Linked DNA regions of Azospirillum brasilense. The protein of the gene in region 1 interacts with the protein of each later gene in a pairwise test. Links are inferred from orthologs where the notes say so. Each region holds a gene or a part of one and is shown in the gene's direction. Other genes may lie near its edges. The genes, in order: AMK58_RS20645 and AMK58_RS11710.

The links.
Region 2: the proteins of AMK58_RS20645 (region 1) and AMK58_RS11710 interact in binary tests that used the Escherichia coli proteins (3 or more experiments, as listed by UniProt). The link is inferred for Azospirillum brasilense from one-to-one orthologs.

The regions. Positions count from the first base shown.
Region 1 is NZ_CP012915.1:1,530,794-1,537,554, reverse strand. The notes cover bases 2,858-5,836. They hold AMK58_RS20645 (sulfate/molybdate ABC transporter ATP-binding protein), read left to right. Parts: upstream 2,858-3,816; coding sequence 3,817-4,857; downstream 4,858-5,836. Other genes in these bases: AMK58_RS20640 (hypothetical protein), read left to right, coding at 5,066-5,836; cysW (sulfate ABC transporter permease subunit CysW), read left to right, coding at 2,943-3,803; cysT (sulfate ABC transporter permease subunit CysT), read left to right, coding at 2,858-2,953. In the rest of the region: AMK58_RS20665 (hypothetical protein), read right to left, coding at 1-673; AMK58_RS20660 (sulfate ABC transporter substrate-binding protein), read left to right, coding at 1,058-2,062; more of cysT, read left to right, coding at 2,120-2,857; more of AMK58_RS20640, read left to right, coding at 5,837-6,761. UniProt on the Escherichia coli protein: Part of the ABC transporter complex CysAWTP involved in sulfate/thiosulfate import. Responsible for energy coupling to the transport system.
Region 2 is NZ_CP012914.1:2,525,884-2,533,531, forward strand. The notes cover bases 2,910-5,742. They hold AMK58_RS11710 (glutamate-5-semialdehyde dehydrogenase), read left to right. Parts: upstream 2,910-3,602; coding sequence 3,603-4,883; downstream 4,884-5,742. Other genes in these bases: AMK58_RS11705 (c-type cytochrome), read right to left, coding at 2,910-3,421; AMK58_RS11715 (nicotinate-nucleotide adenylyltransferase), read left to right, coding at 5,001-5,618; rsfS (ribosome silencing factor), read left to right, coding at 5,675-5,742. Outside these bases: AMK58_RS11690 (hypothetical protein), read left to right, coding at 1-394; AMK58_RS11695 (lysozyme family protein), read right to left, coding at 403-1,638; AMK58_RS11700 (sulfite exporter TauE/SafE family protein), read right to left, coding at 1,717-2,460; more of AMK58_RS11705, read right to left, coding at 2,570-2,909; more of rsfS, read left to right, coding at 5,743-6,055; 23S rRNA (pseudouridine(1915)-N(3))-methyltransferase RlmH, read left to right, coding at 6,097-6,555; gpmI (2,3-bisphosphoglycerate-independent phosphoglycerate mutase), read left to right, coding at 6,693-7,648. UniProt on the Escherichia coli protein: Catalyzes the NADPH-dependent reduction of L-glutamate 5-phosphate into L-glutamate 5-semialdehyde and phosphate. The product spontaneously undergoes cyclization to form 1-pyrroline-5-carboxylate.

The DNA.
Region 1 (6,761 bases):
CGGGCGCGGGGCGGAGCAGTTCTGCCAGCATCCCCACGCCGCCGAGCAACGCCGGCGAATCGCCGGCTTGGTCCAGCCGCTTGAGAAGGGTGGCCGCCTCCGCCTCCCGGTTCGCGGAGAAGGCCAGCCGTCCGGGATCGCGGCCGGACACCTCCGCCTGAAGGCAGCGCCACAGCGCCTCCGACCAGCCCAGGGTCCAGGCTGGGGGCGCGTCGTCCGCGACGGGCGCGGCGTCGTCATCTTCGTCATCGGGCGGGAAGGGGAGGCGGGCATCCGACCCGGCCTCCAACTCCGCCACCGCGCGCCAAGCGTCGGCGGCGGCCCCACGGGATGGCAGCGGCGCGCGGGCGTTTCCCACATGGCGGGTGGGGGCTGCGATAAGCCCTTGCGTGAACAGGGCGCCTTGCCACAGCGCACGGACCGATTGGGCCGCTCCCCGTCCGGCGGTGGGAACGAGGTCGGTGCCGATGGTCGCCACAAGGAAGTCCGCCGGGTCCACCGCCACACCGTCGAGCCGCGCCGCCGCGCAGGACTCCCGGCGCGCCGCGTCGGCCCATAACCGCCGCCGGCGCGCCGGGTCCTGGACCACTTCGGCCAGCCGGCCAAGCGCGCGTTCGGCTTCCAAAAGGGCGGCCAGAAGTGCGGGGGAGAGGGGCTGGGCTGTTTCGGGCATGGCCGTTCGGGACAGGAGACGGAGAGGGCGCGCATGATAGCGATCCCATGCAACGCTTCCAGCGCGATCCAAAGCCTCTGATTTCACAAATTTATGTGAAATTGTCTTTCTTTGGCGTGGGGAGTGACAAAAAACAGCCTTGCGGCCTTCGAGAAATCATGCAAACTCTAGGAGGCAAATGGATATTACATATACATTATAAAGAGTGTGAATATGGCCCGGTCGGTCCGGTGCCATGGCCGACTTTGTGAACAGCGGTGCGGCGCGTGGCCTTCAGGGCCGCTCTCCGTTCCCCAATGAACCATACCGAGGGAGTGTGCCATGTCGTTTCGCAATCGGCTCTCCGCGCTCCGCGCGAACCGGTTTCCCCTGGGCAGGCTTTCCATGGGCCGGCTGTCCGCACTGGCCGCGGGCGTCGCCCTCGCCATGCTGACCATCGCGCCCGCCAAGGCGCAGACTACCTTGCTGAACGTCTCCTACGACCCCACCCGTGAATTCTATGTGGAGTTCAACAAGGCGTTCGCCAAGAAATGGCAGGCGGAAAACGGCCAGACGGTGACCGTCAAGCAGTCGCACGGCGGGTCGGGCAAGCAGGCGCGTTCGGTCATCGACGGGCTCGACGCCGACGTGGTGACGCTGGCGCTGGCCTACGACATCGACGCCATCGCCGACTCCGGCGCCCTGCCGAAGACGTGGCAGACGCGCCTGCCGAACAACAGCTCCCCCTACACCTCGACGATCGTCTTCCTGGTCCGCAAGGGCAACCCGAAGCAGATCAAGGACTGGGACGACCTGCTGAAGCCGGGCGTCCAGGTCATCACCCCGAACCCGAAGACCTCGGGCGGTGCGCGCTGGAACTATCTGGCGGCCTGGGCCTATTCGCTGGAGAAGAACGGCAACGACGAGGCCAAGGCCAAGCAGTTCGTCGCCGACCTGTTCAAGAACGTGCCGGTGCTGGACAGCGGCGCCCGCGGCTCCACCGTCACCTTCACCCAGCGGCAGCTCGGCGACGTGCTGCTGGCCTGGGAGAACGAGGCCTTCCTGTCGCTCCAGGAATTCGGCGCCGACAAGTTCGACATCGTCGTGCCGTCGCTGTCGATCCTGGCGGAGCCGCCGGTCACGGTCGTCGACTCGGTGGTCGACCGCAAGGGAACGCGGAAGGCGGCGGAAGCCTACCTGAACTTCCTCTATACCCCCGAAGCGCAGGAGATCGCGGCGAAGAACTTCTACCGCCCGCGTCTGCCGGAGGTCGCTGCGCGGTATGCGGATCGCTTCCCGAATGTTAAGCTTGTGACCATCGACGGTTCCTTCGGGGGCTGGCGCACGGCCCAGGAGAAGCACTTCGCGGATGGCGGCGTCTTCGACCAGATCTATCAGAAGGGCCGCTGACCCGTGGTCGCGGCAACCACCAGCGACGCCGTGCTTCCCAATGCGGGGGGCACGGTGTTGAGCGTTCTTCGAAAACCCAGCGTCCTCCCCGGCTTCGGACTGACCCTGGGATTCACGCTGACCTATCTGTCCCTGATCGTCCTGCTGCCGCTGGCCGCGCTGGCGCTGAAGGCGGCGGGGCTGGGCTGGTCCGGCTTCTGGGACGCGGTGCTGACGCCGCGCGTCCTGGCCGCCTTCAAGGTCAGCTTCGGGCTGTCGCTGGCCGCCGCCGCGGTCAACGCCGTCTTCGGCTTCATCGTCGCCTGGGTGCTGGTGCGCTACCGCTTCCCCGGCGACCGGATCGTCGACGCGCTGGTGGACCTGCCCTTCGCCCTGCCCACCGCGGTGGCCGGCATCGCGCTCAGCGCGCTCTACGCGCCCAACGGCTGGATCGGCTCGCTGCTGATGGAGTGGTTCGGGCTGAGGGTGGCCTTCACGCCGTTGGGCATCGCCATCGCCCTGACCTTCATCGGTCTGCCCTTCGTGGTGCGCACCGTGCAGCCGATCCTCCAGGACCTGCCGCCGGAGGAGGAGGAGGCCGCCGCGGCGCTGGGCGCCACGCGCTGGCAGTCGTTCCGGCGGGTGGTGTTCCCGGCGCTCCTGCCGGCCCTGCTGACCGGCTTCGCTTTGGCCTTCGCCCGCGGGGTGGGGGAGTACGGTTCGGTGATCTTCATCGCCGGCAACATCCCCGGCCTGTCGGAGATCATTCCGCTGCTGATCGTCATCAAGCTGGAGCAGTACGACTATGCCGGCGCCGCCGCGGTCGGCGTGCTGATGCTGATGGCGTCCTTCGTTCTGCTGCTGGCCCTGAACCTGCTGCAAGCCTGGATGAGGTCGCGCCATGCTCGTTAAGAAGGCCGTCGGCTTCACGCCGGCGCTGGCCGACAGCCGCTGGGTGAAGGGGCTTCTGATCGCCACGGCGCTGGCCTTCCTGCTGCTGTTCCTGGTCCTGCCGCTGGTCTCGGTCTTCGTCGAGGCGCTGCGCCGCGGCACGGACGCCTACTGGGCGGCCCTGGTGGAGCCGGACGCGGTGGCGGCGATCAAGCTGACGCTGATCGTCGCGGCCATCGCCGTGCCGATGAACCTCCTCTTCGGCGTGGCGGCGTCCTGGTGCATCGCCAAGTTCGACTTCCGCGGCAAGGACGTGCTGATCACCCTGATCGACCTGCCGTTTTCGGTGTCGCCGGTGATCTCCGGCCTGATCTACGTGCTGCTGTTCGGGCTGCACGGGCTGATGGGGCCGTTCCTGAAGTCACAGGGCATCCAGATCATCTTCGCCGTTCCGGGGCTGGTGCTCGCCACCGTCTTCGTCACCTTCCCCTTCGTCGCCCGCGAGCTGATCCCGCTGATGCAGGAGCAGGGCAACGAGGAGGAGGAGGCGGCGCTGGTGCTGGGCGCGTCCGGCTGGCAGACCTTCTGGCGCGTCACCCTGCCCAACATCAAATGGGGCCTGCTGTACGGCGTCCTGCTGTGCAACGCCCGCGCGATGGGGGAGTTCGGCGCGGTGTCGGTGGTGTCCGGTCACATCCGGGGCGAGACCAACACGATGCCCTTGCATGTCGAGATCCTCTACAACGAATACAACTTGGTCGCTGCCTTCGCGGTGGCCTCGGTGCTGGCCATGCTCGCCCTCGTCACGCTGGTCGTGAAGACGGTTCTGGAATGGCGCTTCGGGGCTGAGCTGGCGGCCACCCGGCATTGAGGCGACGCACGTCATGGCGATCCAGGTTTCCGGCATCACCAAGCAATTCGGCAGTTTCCGCGCGCTCGATGCGGTGGACCTCGAGGTCCGTTCCGGCGAGCTTCTGGCCCTGCTCGGCCCGTCGGGGTCGGGCAAGACGACCCTGCTGCGCATCATGGCGGGGCTGGAGTTCGCCGATTCCGGCAGCCTCCTGCTCAACGGGGAGGAGGCGCTGAGCCTGACCCCGCGGGAGCGGCAGGTCGGCTTCGTCTTCCAGCATTACGCGCTGTTCCGCCACATGACCGTCTTCGAGAACGTGGCCTTCGGGATGAAGGTGCGGCCGCGCGGCCAGCGCCCGGCCTCGACCGAGATCAAGCGGCGCGTCATGGAGCTGCTGGAGCTGGTCCAACTCGCCCATTTCGCCGACCGCTATCCGGCGCAGCTCTCCGGCGGGCAGCGGCAGCGCGTGGCGCTGGCCCGCGCGCTCGCCATCGAGCCGAAGGTGCTGCTGCTCGACGAACCGTTCGGCGCGCTCGACGCCAAGGTGCGCAAGGAGCTGCGGCGCTGGCTGCGCAAGCTGCACGAGGACATCCACATCACCTCCGTCTTCGTCACCCACGACCAGGAGGAGGCGCTGGAGCTGGCCGACCGCGTCGTGGTGATGAGCCAGGGCCGGATCGAGCAGGTGGGCAGCCCGGCGGAGGTCTACGACCGCCCGGCCTCGGCCTTCGTCTACGAGTTCCTCGGGCAGGTGAACCGTTTCGACTGCGTGGTGACGGATGGGGTGGCGCGGACCGCCAACGGCGCGCTGTCCATCCCCGCCGATGGCACGGTCCGCGGCCCGGCCATCGCCTATGTGCGCCCGCACGATCTGGGGCTGAGCCCCAGCGCCGCGGGGCCGGGCCGGGTGTCGGGCATCCATGTGGTGGGGCCGGACGCGCGGATCGAGATCGACCTCGCCGGCCTGCCGCTGGAGGCCGAGATGGACCGCGAGCGCCTGTCCGCCCTGGGCCTGCGCCCCGGCGACCAGTGCGCCGTCCACATCGCCCGCGCCCGCGTCTTCCCGCAGCCGTGACGGCATACGCATGGCGCCCGCCCTATCCGCGAAAAGGGGCGGGGAGGGCGCCCGGCCTCCTGCCAACGGAGTCCCGGCGGGCCATGGGGCCTGCTCCGTCCGGGTCGCGGACTAAGTCCAACGCCGAATCGTAACGCCATTGCCTTCTGGCGATGCGGACGGTGGATGTGTTGAGCCTTCCGCATTGCACCCAATGCAGGAGGCTCCGGTGGATCATTCAGGACTGTCGCAGGCCACCGGCTCCGCCGCCCTGCGGACGGGCGCCGGGGCCGGAGCCTGGTCGCCGCCGCTGGCGCTCACGCTGCCGGTGATCCTGGCGTTGCTTCTGCTGCCGCTCGTGCTGGTGGAGATGCCGCCGCTGCTCGACTACCCGAACCATCTGGCGCGTGTGGACGTGCTGCTGCATTACCGGACCGACCCCTTTCTGGGCGACCATTACACCGCCTCCCTGACGCCGGTTCCGAACCTGCTGATGGAGGCGGTGATGCTGCCGCTCGCCAGCGTGCTGCCGCTGTACGTCGCCGGGCGGGTCTACATGGCGCTGGCCGGAGTGCTGACCCTGTTCGGGGCGATGCTGCTGAACCGCACGCTGTTCGGGCGGTGGAGCCTGTGGCCGCTGTGCGGCGCGCTGTTCATCTACAACGCGACGCTGATCGGCGGCTTCATGAGTTTTTCGCTCGGCCTCGGCTTTCTGCTGGTCGGGCTGTCGCTGTGGATCGCGCTGGCGGGACGGCGCTGGCAGGTGCCGGTGGGGATGGGCTGCGCCCTGTTCCTCTATTTCGCCCACGCCATCGTGCTCGGCTCCTTCCTGATGTGCCTGTTCGCGGTCGAGGCGGTGAAATATGTGGGGCAGGGGCGCAAGCCGCTGACGTTCGCCAACCTCGGGCGCGACGCCCTGCGTTTCGCCGCGCTGCTGGCCCTTCCCGCGGCGCTGTTCGCCGGCACGGTGGGGACGCACCTCCTGCAGTCCGACGCGGCGGCGGTGGGTGCGCGCGACAGCACGCCGGTCCTGCTGCTGAAGGAGGTCTACTGGCGGCTGAAGAAGCTGACCGAGCTGAAGCAGTGGCGCTACCGGCTGCACGACATGCTGGCCCCGGTCCTGAACTACAACACGCTGCTGGATGTGGCGACCTTGCTGCTGATCCTCAGCGGCATGGTGGCGGCGCGTCTGGCCGGCTGGCTGCGCGCTGCGCCGGCGATGATGCTGGCGGTGGGGCTGTTCGTGCTGGCCTTCTTCGTCGTGCCGGACCCCTTCTTCGGCACCTATTTCGTGTCGATCCGCTTCTGGATTCTGGCGGCCTTCCTGCTGGTGGCCGGCACCGACATCCGCTTTCCCAGCGCCCGCGCCGCGGCGGCTTTCGCCGCCGGGCTGCTCGCCCTGCTGACGGTGCGGACCGGCGTGCTGACGCTCAACTGGCTGGCCTACGAGGACGATGTGGCCGACCTGCGCCATGCCATGGAGCGGATCGAGCCCGGACGGTCCGTCCTGATCGCCTGGGCGGGGCAGGAGGCTGGCTGCTGCAACACGCGGGAATTTCTGCTCACCCAGCCGCCCTGGCGGCATGCGCTGGTCGCCTTGCCCAGCCTGATCCATCTGCCGTCGCTGATCACCGTGGAGCGGCGCGCCTTCGTCCCGACCCTGTTCAGCCATCCCGGCAAGCAGCCGTTGACCGTGACCCAGCCCTACCGCGACCGCTGCATGGCGATCTACGAGGGGGTTCCGGTGGACGTGCGCCTGCTCTCCCGCCCCGAAGAGGCGACCCTGCGCGACCATGTGGAGCCCTGCCCGCACTACATCGGCTGGCGGGACAAGTACGATTACGTGCTGGTGATGTTCTCCAACGTCTTCCACGCCGCCGGGCTGAAACCGCCGCCGGGCGTGCAGGAGGTCTACCGCGGCACCG
Region 2 (7,648 bases), on another replicon or contig:
CCGCTGCATCGGCCAGTTGATCAGCCCCATCTGCACGTTGGAAACCCTGCTCGCGTGCTTCGACCATGCCATAAACGCCCTCTGCACGCTCGCGACCGGAAGAAAAATACGAGCGGAGTACATGGACGGACGAGGCAAAGGCACCACGCTTTACCGGGTCGTCATGGCGCGCCGGCTCACGCCACGGGACATCCCGAGACGCTGCCTCAACGATGATCTGGAACCGACGTGCAAAGCCGGCGATGTCCAGATCACCCTGAGCAAGCGCTCGTGCTGGAGCTACGGCTGCCCACCACCCGACAAGGACCCCGTCAAGATGGGCACAACCTATAACTTGCGGAAGGAAGGCGATGGCCGATGGATCGTCTTCGAGTGGTATTCACCGCCTTATTGAAGGTGCTGTTATTTATGATTTCTTCTTGGAAATGCAAAATATCCAGAGCGATCCCTCTCATCATTTCTTTGATTCCTTAAATGCTCCACCCTCCTGCCAAAAAGATAATATGAAAGCCTCTTAGCCAAGCCATCATCCGTTGCGAGATAGGAATAGGCCGCAAGAGTCCCCTGCCCCATTTGCCTGTCTTTCGGCATTTCAGGATAGCCATTCTCCCGAAACACCCGGTTCATCGCATCCTGGATGATCTCCGTTCCTCGGCTCCGGCCGAACCGGAACAGGGTGTCGGCGAAGGCCGCCGCCGCTTCGTCGTTTCCGATCTCGTCCAGCGCTTTCCGGCCACCGACGGTCCGCAGCACATCGTCGAAATAGTAAGGGTAAATCGCCGCGCGCTGCCCCACCGTCAGTTGATCGGGTTTCCGGACCTTTTCGAGACCCGGCAGATCCTCCTTCGCCCGATCCAGAATATCCTGCGTGATCCCGCTTGCCGCTCCCGACCCCGGATGCGTCGTCATTCCGCCTTCCATGGCGAAGATTTCCGCGTAGATCAGCCGTTGGTTCGGCGACAGGTTCGGCACCCGCGCGAGGGCCTCGTTGAAATTCCTCCACGCTCCGGGCTGCTTCTTGAAATATTCGACTTTGAAATTGGGCAATTCCGGAATGTCCGGATTTTTGCTTTCATCCACAGTCACGGCATCCGTTGCCGTCTTCGGCTTGGAATTCTCCGCCACGTCGATCCTGCGGTCGCGCAGCCAGCTCTCGATCTCGTAGGCATCCTCGACCCGTGACGGTGCACCGGACCGCCCCGCCTTGTCCCTCACCGAGAAACCGGATGCCGCGTCCATTCCATCGGTGCCCACTCCATCGGCGTCGTCATCCGTGGCCGAGGACCGATCCGCGAACGGCTCGAACCGTGAGAAATCGCCATCGACGATCAGACGTCCGGTAGCGTCGGTTTCCCCGTCGGTGCCATAGACCCGCTCGAACTGGCGCGTGACGTAATCGGCATACTCCTGGTCCGACCGATAGCGTGGGTCCTCGATCAGGTGATTCAAGGCGTCCGCGGGATTTGGCAGTCCGTCGGCCTTGTCGTCGGAAACGGACTCGGTGGCCGGCATCGACGCCGCGTCGAACTCTTCGTCGCCCGCAGCATTCTTCGTGTCGGTGGAAGGCCCGGCATCGTCGGACGGGTCTTCGCTGGACTCCACCAAAGAAAAAGGGCCGGCCCGCTGGCCAGCCCCCATCCGGTCGCACGTGTTCCGTGTCCGTCACCGAGCATGCAAAGAATTTATTCCCTCTTCAACCGCGCGACGCATGGCGCATCACCCCTTCGTGACGAAGAAATAGACCGTCATCGCCACGCCCACGAGGATCACGAACTTGCGCAGGATCGGCGGCGGGATGTGGCGGGCGACGGCGGCCCCGGCATAGCCGCCGGCCACGGCAGCCACCATCATGATGAGCGCCTCGGTCCAATAGACCGCACCGCCGAAGGCGAAGGCCACCACCGCCACCGCGTTGAGGCAGCCCGAAACCAGCGCCTTCAGCCCGTTCATCGCGTGCAGGTCGGTCAGGCCGAAGACGCCCAGCGTCGCCAGGATCAGGATGCCGATCCCCCCGCCGAAATAGCCGCCGTAGATGGCGATGAAGAACTGCACGATCAGCACCGTGCCGTGGCCGACCTTGAAGTTGCGGCGGATGTAGGCCGACACCTTCGGGCCGAAGGCGAACAGAACCGTCGCGAACAGCAGCAGCCAGGGGATGACCGCCTCGAACACCCGCTGCGGCGTCCACAGCAGGAGCAGCGCGCCCAGCAGCCCACCGATCAGGCTGACGCCGAGGAAGGCCGGGAGGCTGACCTCCTTGATCCGCCCCAGCTCCCGCCGATAGCCGTAGGCGCTGGCCAGCGCGCCCGGCGACACCGCCACCGTGCTCGTCGCGTTGGCGTTCAGCGGCGGGACGCCGGCCATGATCAGCGCCGGGAAGGTCAGGAAGCTGCCGCCACCGGCCACGGCGTTGAGCACGCCCGCGAAGAAGGCGGAGACGATCAGCAGCAGGGTCAGCATGGGGCCACGGTCCGGCGGGTGGAAAAAGCCCGCGGACTATGCCCTCTCGGCAACGCTTACGGTACTGCGTTTTCGGCGGTGCGGTAATTCACATGGCGCTGTTGTTGGTTCAGCGGGCCGGAGGAAGCGTACGGAGGTAGGCGACCAGGGCGACCAGCTCGCCCTCGCTCATGGCCTTGTAATAGTGATAGCCCATGGGCGGGCTCAGCCGGCTGCCGTCGGGACGTACACCCTCGGTGATCGCCTTGCCGATCTCCGCGTCGGTCCAAGTGCCCAGCCCATGCTCCTTGTCCTGCGTGATGTTGCGGGACACGGCGTTGCCCCACGGCCCGGTGAAGTTGCGTCCGCCGGCCCCCATGCGGGTCGTGTCGAGCCGCCCGTCCGGCAGCATCGGCGTGTGGCACTCCATGCAGTGGCCGAGCGGGCCGGCCATGTACGCGCCGTACGTCACCGGGTCCGTACGCGGCACCTCCGCCACCGTCCCGACCGGCGGGCCATAGGCGGCGGGCAGCGCCATGCGGTACTCCGACTTCGGGACAGAATGCCGCACCGGCGGCACGCTGCGCAGATAGGCGACGATGGCGCGCAGGTCACCGTCCGACAGGCCGCGGTAGAAGCCGAAGGGCATCGGCGGGCCGATCAGGCTGCCGTCGGGCCGCCGGCCCTCGCGGATGGCGGTGACGAGCTGCTCGTCGGTCCAGCGCCCGATCCCCGTCTCCGGGTCCGGCGTGATGTTGGAGGCGTAGGCGGTGAAGGGGTCCTCGACGAAGGGTGTCCCGCCGGCCATCTCCCGTCCCGCGACCGGGCCGTTCGGCCCTTGCGGCGTATGGCAGTTGCCGCAGGCGACGATGCCGTTGACCAGGGCGCGTCCCCGCTCCAATGGTGTTTCCGCCCAGACCGATCCCCCCAGGCACACCATTCCAACGGCCACGGCGGCGCCGCGGCGGACCAGCCGGTTCATGAAAGGCTCCCTCACCGATGTTGCATGACGGCACGCTAACCACGCAACAATCCGCGGCCCAGGCTGAATGTTGAGTATTCCACTCAGCTTTTCGGCTTAGCCGGCATGGCTTTCGCGGAAACACAGGATCGGCTATGGTTCCGGCCCTTTTCAATTGGCGAACGCCACTGGAGTGAGACCGATGTCCGCCCTGCTTGAGACCACCGACGCCTTGCACGATCAGATGCTCGCCCTCGGCCGCGCCGCCCGCGCCGCCGCCGCGGAGCTGGCGACCGTGCCAAGCCCGTCGAAGGATCAGGCCTTGCGGGCGGCGGCGGCCGCGATCCGCGCCCGCAAGGCGGAGATCCAGGCGGCCAACGACGCGGATGTCGCCGCCGCCCGGGAACGCGGCCTCGCCGGTCCCATGATCGAGCGCCTCGCCCTCAACGACGCCCGCATCGAGGCGATGGCCAAGGGGCTGGAGGACATCGCCGACTTCCCCGATCCCATCGGCGGCGTCATCGCCGAATGGACCCGCCCCAACGGGCTGGCCATCCAGCGCGTGCGCGTGCCGCTGGGGGTCATCGGCATCATCTACGAGAGCCGCCCCAACGTGACCGCCGACGCCGGCGGCCTCTGCCTGAAGTCGGGCAACGCGGCGATCCTGCGCGGCGGGTCGGAGAGCATCCGCTCGTCCGGCGCCATCGCCGCCTGTCTGGCCGACGGGCTGCGCGCCGCCGGGCTGCCGGAGGCGGCGATCCAGCTCGTCCCCACCACGGACCGGGCGGCGGTCGGCCACATGCTGACCATGCGCGACTTCATCGACGTGATCGTCCCGCGCGGCGGCAAGTCGCTGATCCAGCGCATCGCCGAAGAGAGCCGCATCCCGGTCATCAAGCATCTCGACGGCAACAACACCGTCTATGTCGATGCCGGGGCCGACCCGGAGAAGGCGCGCAAGGTGGTGATGAACGCCAAAATGCGCCGCACCTCGATCTGCGGTGCCGCCGAAACGCTGCTCGTCGACCGCAAGATCGCCGACGCCGTCCTGCCGGTGCTGGTGAAGGACCTGCTGGACGCCGGCTGCGCCGTCCGCGGCGACGCCGCCGCCCAGGCCGCCGACCCGCGCGTGACGGCGGTGACGGCGGAGGACTGGGACACCGAGTATCTCGACGCCATCATCGCCTGCGGCGTGGTAGACGGGGTGGACGGGGCGATCGACCACATCAACCGCCACGGCTCCCACCACACCGACGCCATCGTGACCGAGGATCCGGCGGCGGCGGAGCGCTTCCTCCAGCGCATCGACAGCGGCATCGTGCTGTGGAACGCCAGCACCCAGTTCGCCGACGGCGGCGAGTTCGGCATGGGCGCGGAGATCGGCATCTCCACCGACAAGTTCCACGCCCGCGGCCCGGTCGGGGCGGAGCAGCTGACCAGCTACAAGTATGTCGTGCGCGGCGATGGCCAGACGCGGCCGTGAGGTTTACGGCCCTGGAGCTTACGTCTGCCCCCTCCCCGACCCTCCCCCGCCTTCGGCGAGGGAGGGGGATTGATTCCCTCCCCTGCGAAGCGGGGGAGGGTTAGGGAGGGGGCAAGCATGGCGACACCCCCCCACCGCTACGCCGGCCCGCTCCACGCCGGCCTGCGCATCGGGCTGCTCGGCGGCTCCTTCAACCCGGCCCACGCCGGGCACCGGCACATCAGCCTGTACGCGCTGAAGGCGCTGGGGCTGGATCAGGTGTGGTGGCTGGTCAGCCCGCAGAACCCGCTGAAGCCGGTGCGGGGCATGGCGCCGCTCGCCGAGCGGCTGGAGGAGGCCCGGCGCACCGCCCGCCATCCGGCCATCCGGGTCACCGCCATCGAGCGCGAGCTTGGCACCCGCTACACCGCCGACACGCTGGCCAAGCTCACGCTCCGCTTCCCCAAAACGCGCTTCGTCTGGCTGATGGGGGCGGACAATCTTCGGCAAATCCCCCGCTGGCGGCATTGGACGCGCATCTTCCGGCTGGTGCCGGTTGCAGTTCTCGCCCGTCCAACTTATTCTATGGGAGCGCTTGGTGGCATGGCCGCTCAGCGCTATGCCCGTCGCCGGGTGAGCATGCACGAGGCCAAGGGGTTGGCCGGTTCGAAAACACCGGCCTGGATTTTCCTCCGCAACCCTCTGCATCCGGCTTCGGCGACGGCGATCCGCCGGGCACGCGCCAGCGGGTCGTGACCCTGTATCGCGAGGTAGGTACCATCAACACGTTCATCGAACCGGCCGCGCCCGTTGTGCGGCCCGCGCCCGTTCCCGTTCCCCAGCCGGACGAACTGAAGGCGCTCGTCGAGAAGTCCCTGGACGACGATCAGGCCGAGGACGTCGTCGTCATCGACCTTGCCGGCAAGACCACCATCGCCGACTACATGATCGTGGCGTCGGGCCGCAACACCCGGCACATCGCCGCCATGGCCATGAAGCTGGCCGACCGCATGAAGCAGGCCGGCCTGCGCGGCGTCGAGGTCGAGGGCCTGAACCAGTGCGACTGGGTTCTGGTCGACGCCGGGGACGTCATCATCCACCTGTTCCGCCCGGAAGTCCGGACCTTCTACAACATCGAGAAGATGTGGGGTCTGGAGACGCCGCGGCCCTCCGCCGAGCGCATGAGCGCCTGACGGACAACGCTCAGGACGGGTGACGAACGGGAGTCGGACCGATGCGTCTGTGGCTTGCCGCGGTTGGGCGGTCACGGACCGGTCCGGCGCGCGACCTGTATGACGAGTATGCCGGCCGCCTCTCCTGGCCGCTGACGTTGCGCGAAGTCGAGGTGAAGAAACGCCTCGCCTCCGACGAGCTGAAGCGGCAGGAGGCGGAGTTGCTTCTGGCCGCCATCCCCGCCGGGGCCATCGTCGTGGCCTTGGACGAGCGCGGCAAGACCATCACCAGCGAAGCCTTCGCCGCCAAGATCGGCGGCTGGCGGGACCAGGGGGCGGGCGACATCGCCTTTCTCATCGGCGGGGCCGACGGCCACGGCGACGCCGTGCGTGCGCGCGCCGATTTCCTTTTGGCCTTGGGCGCCATGACATGGCCGCATATGCTGGTGCGAGGCATGTTGGCGGAGCAAATCTACCGTGCCCAGCAAATTCTGGCCGGACACCCCTATCACCGTGCATGACTCCCATTGTGCGCGTGCGCAGGCATGCCATTTTCTGATCCGGTCCAAGGCAATAAGAACCCGGCCACAAGAAGACTGGCGTCAGACCGTTCGACCGAGACCCGCAACCCGACCGTGACAGGCGTATGAGGACTGTGATGACCGAGACCAATCGTCCCCGACCCGTAGTGCTGTGCATCCTGGATGGCTGGGGCTACCGCGAGGAGCGCGAGGACAACGCCATCGCCCAGGGCAACACGCCCAACTGGGACCGCCTGTGGTCGTCGGAGCCGCGCGCCTTCCTGGAGGCCAGCGAGGAGGAGGTCGGGTTGCCCAAGGGCCAGATGGGCAACTCCGAGGTCGGTCACATGAATCTGGGCGCCGGCCGCGTCGTCCGCCAGGATCTGGTGATGATCGACCACGCCATCGTCGAGGGCGAACTGGAGCGCAACGCCGCGCTGAACGACCTCGCCAAGACGCTGCTGGCCTCGGGCGGTCGCTGCCACATCCTGGGCCTGCTGTCGCCGGGCGGCGTCCATTCGCACCAGGACCACATCGCGGCGCTGGCCGGCGTGCTGGCCCATGAGGGCGTCCCGGTCGAGATCCACGCCTTCACCGATGGCCGCGACGTGCCGCCGCAGAGCGCCAAGGACCAGATGGCCGAGTTCATGGCCGACGTGCACACCCTGCCCGGCGTCAACGTCGCCACGGTCAGCGGGCGCTACTACGCCATGGACCGCGACAAGCGCTGGGACCGTGTCGCCAAGGCCTACGCCACCCTGGTGAGCGCCCAGGGCGAGACGGCCGCCGACCCGATCCAGGCGATCGAGCAAAGCTACGCCGCCGGCACCCACGACGAGTTCATCCTGCCGACCGTCATCGACGGCTACACCGGCATGAAGGACGGCGACGCCATCCTGATGGCGAACTTCCGCGCCGACCGCGCCCGCGAGATCCTGGCCGCCTTCGTCGATCCGGCCTTCGACGGGTTCGAGCGCGCCTCGGTGCCGAAGCTGGCCGCCGCTGTCGGCATGGTCGAGTACTCGTCCACGCTCGCCAAGCTGATGACGACCATCTTTCCGCCGAAATCCTTGACCAAAGTGCTGGGCGAAGT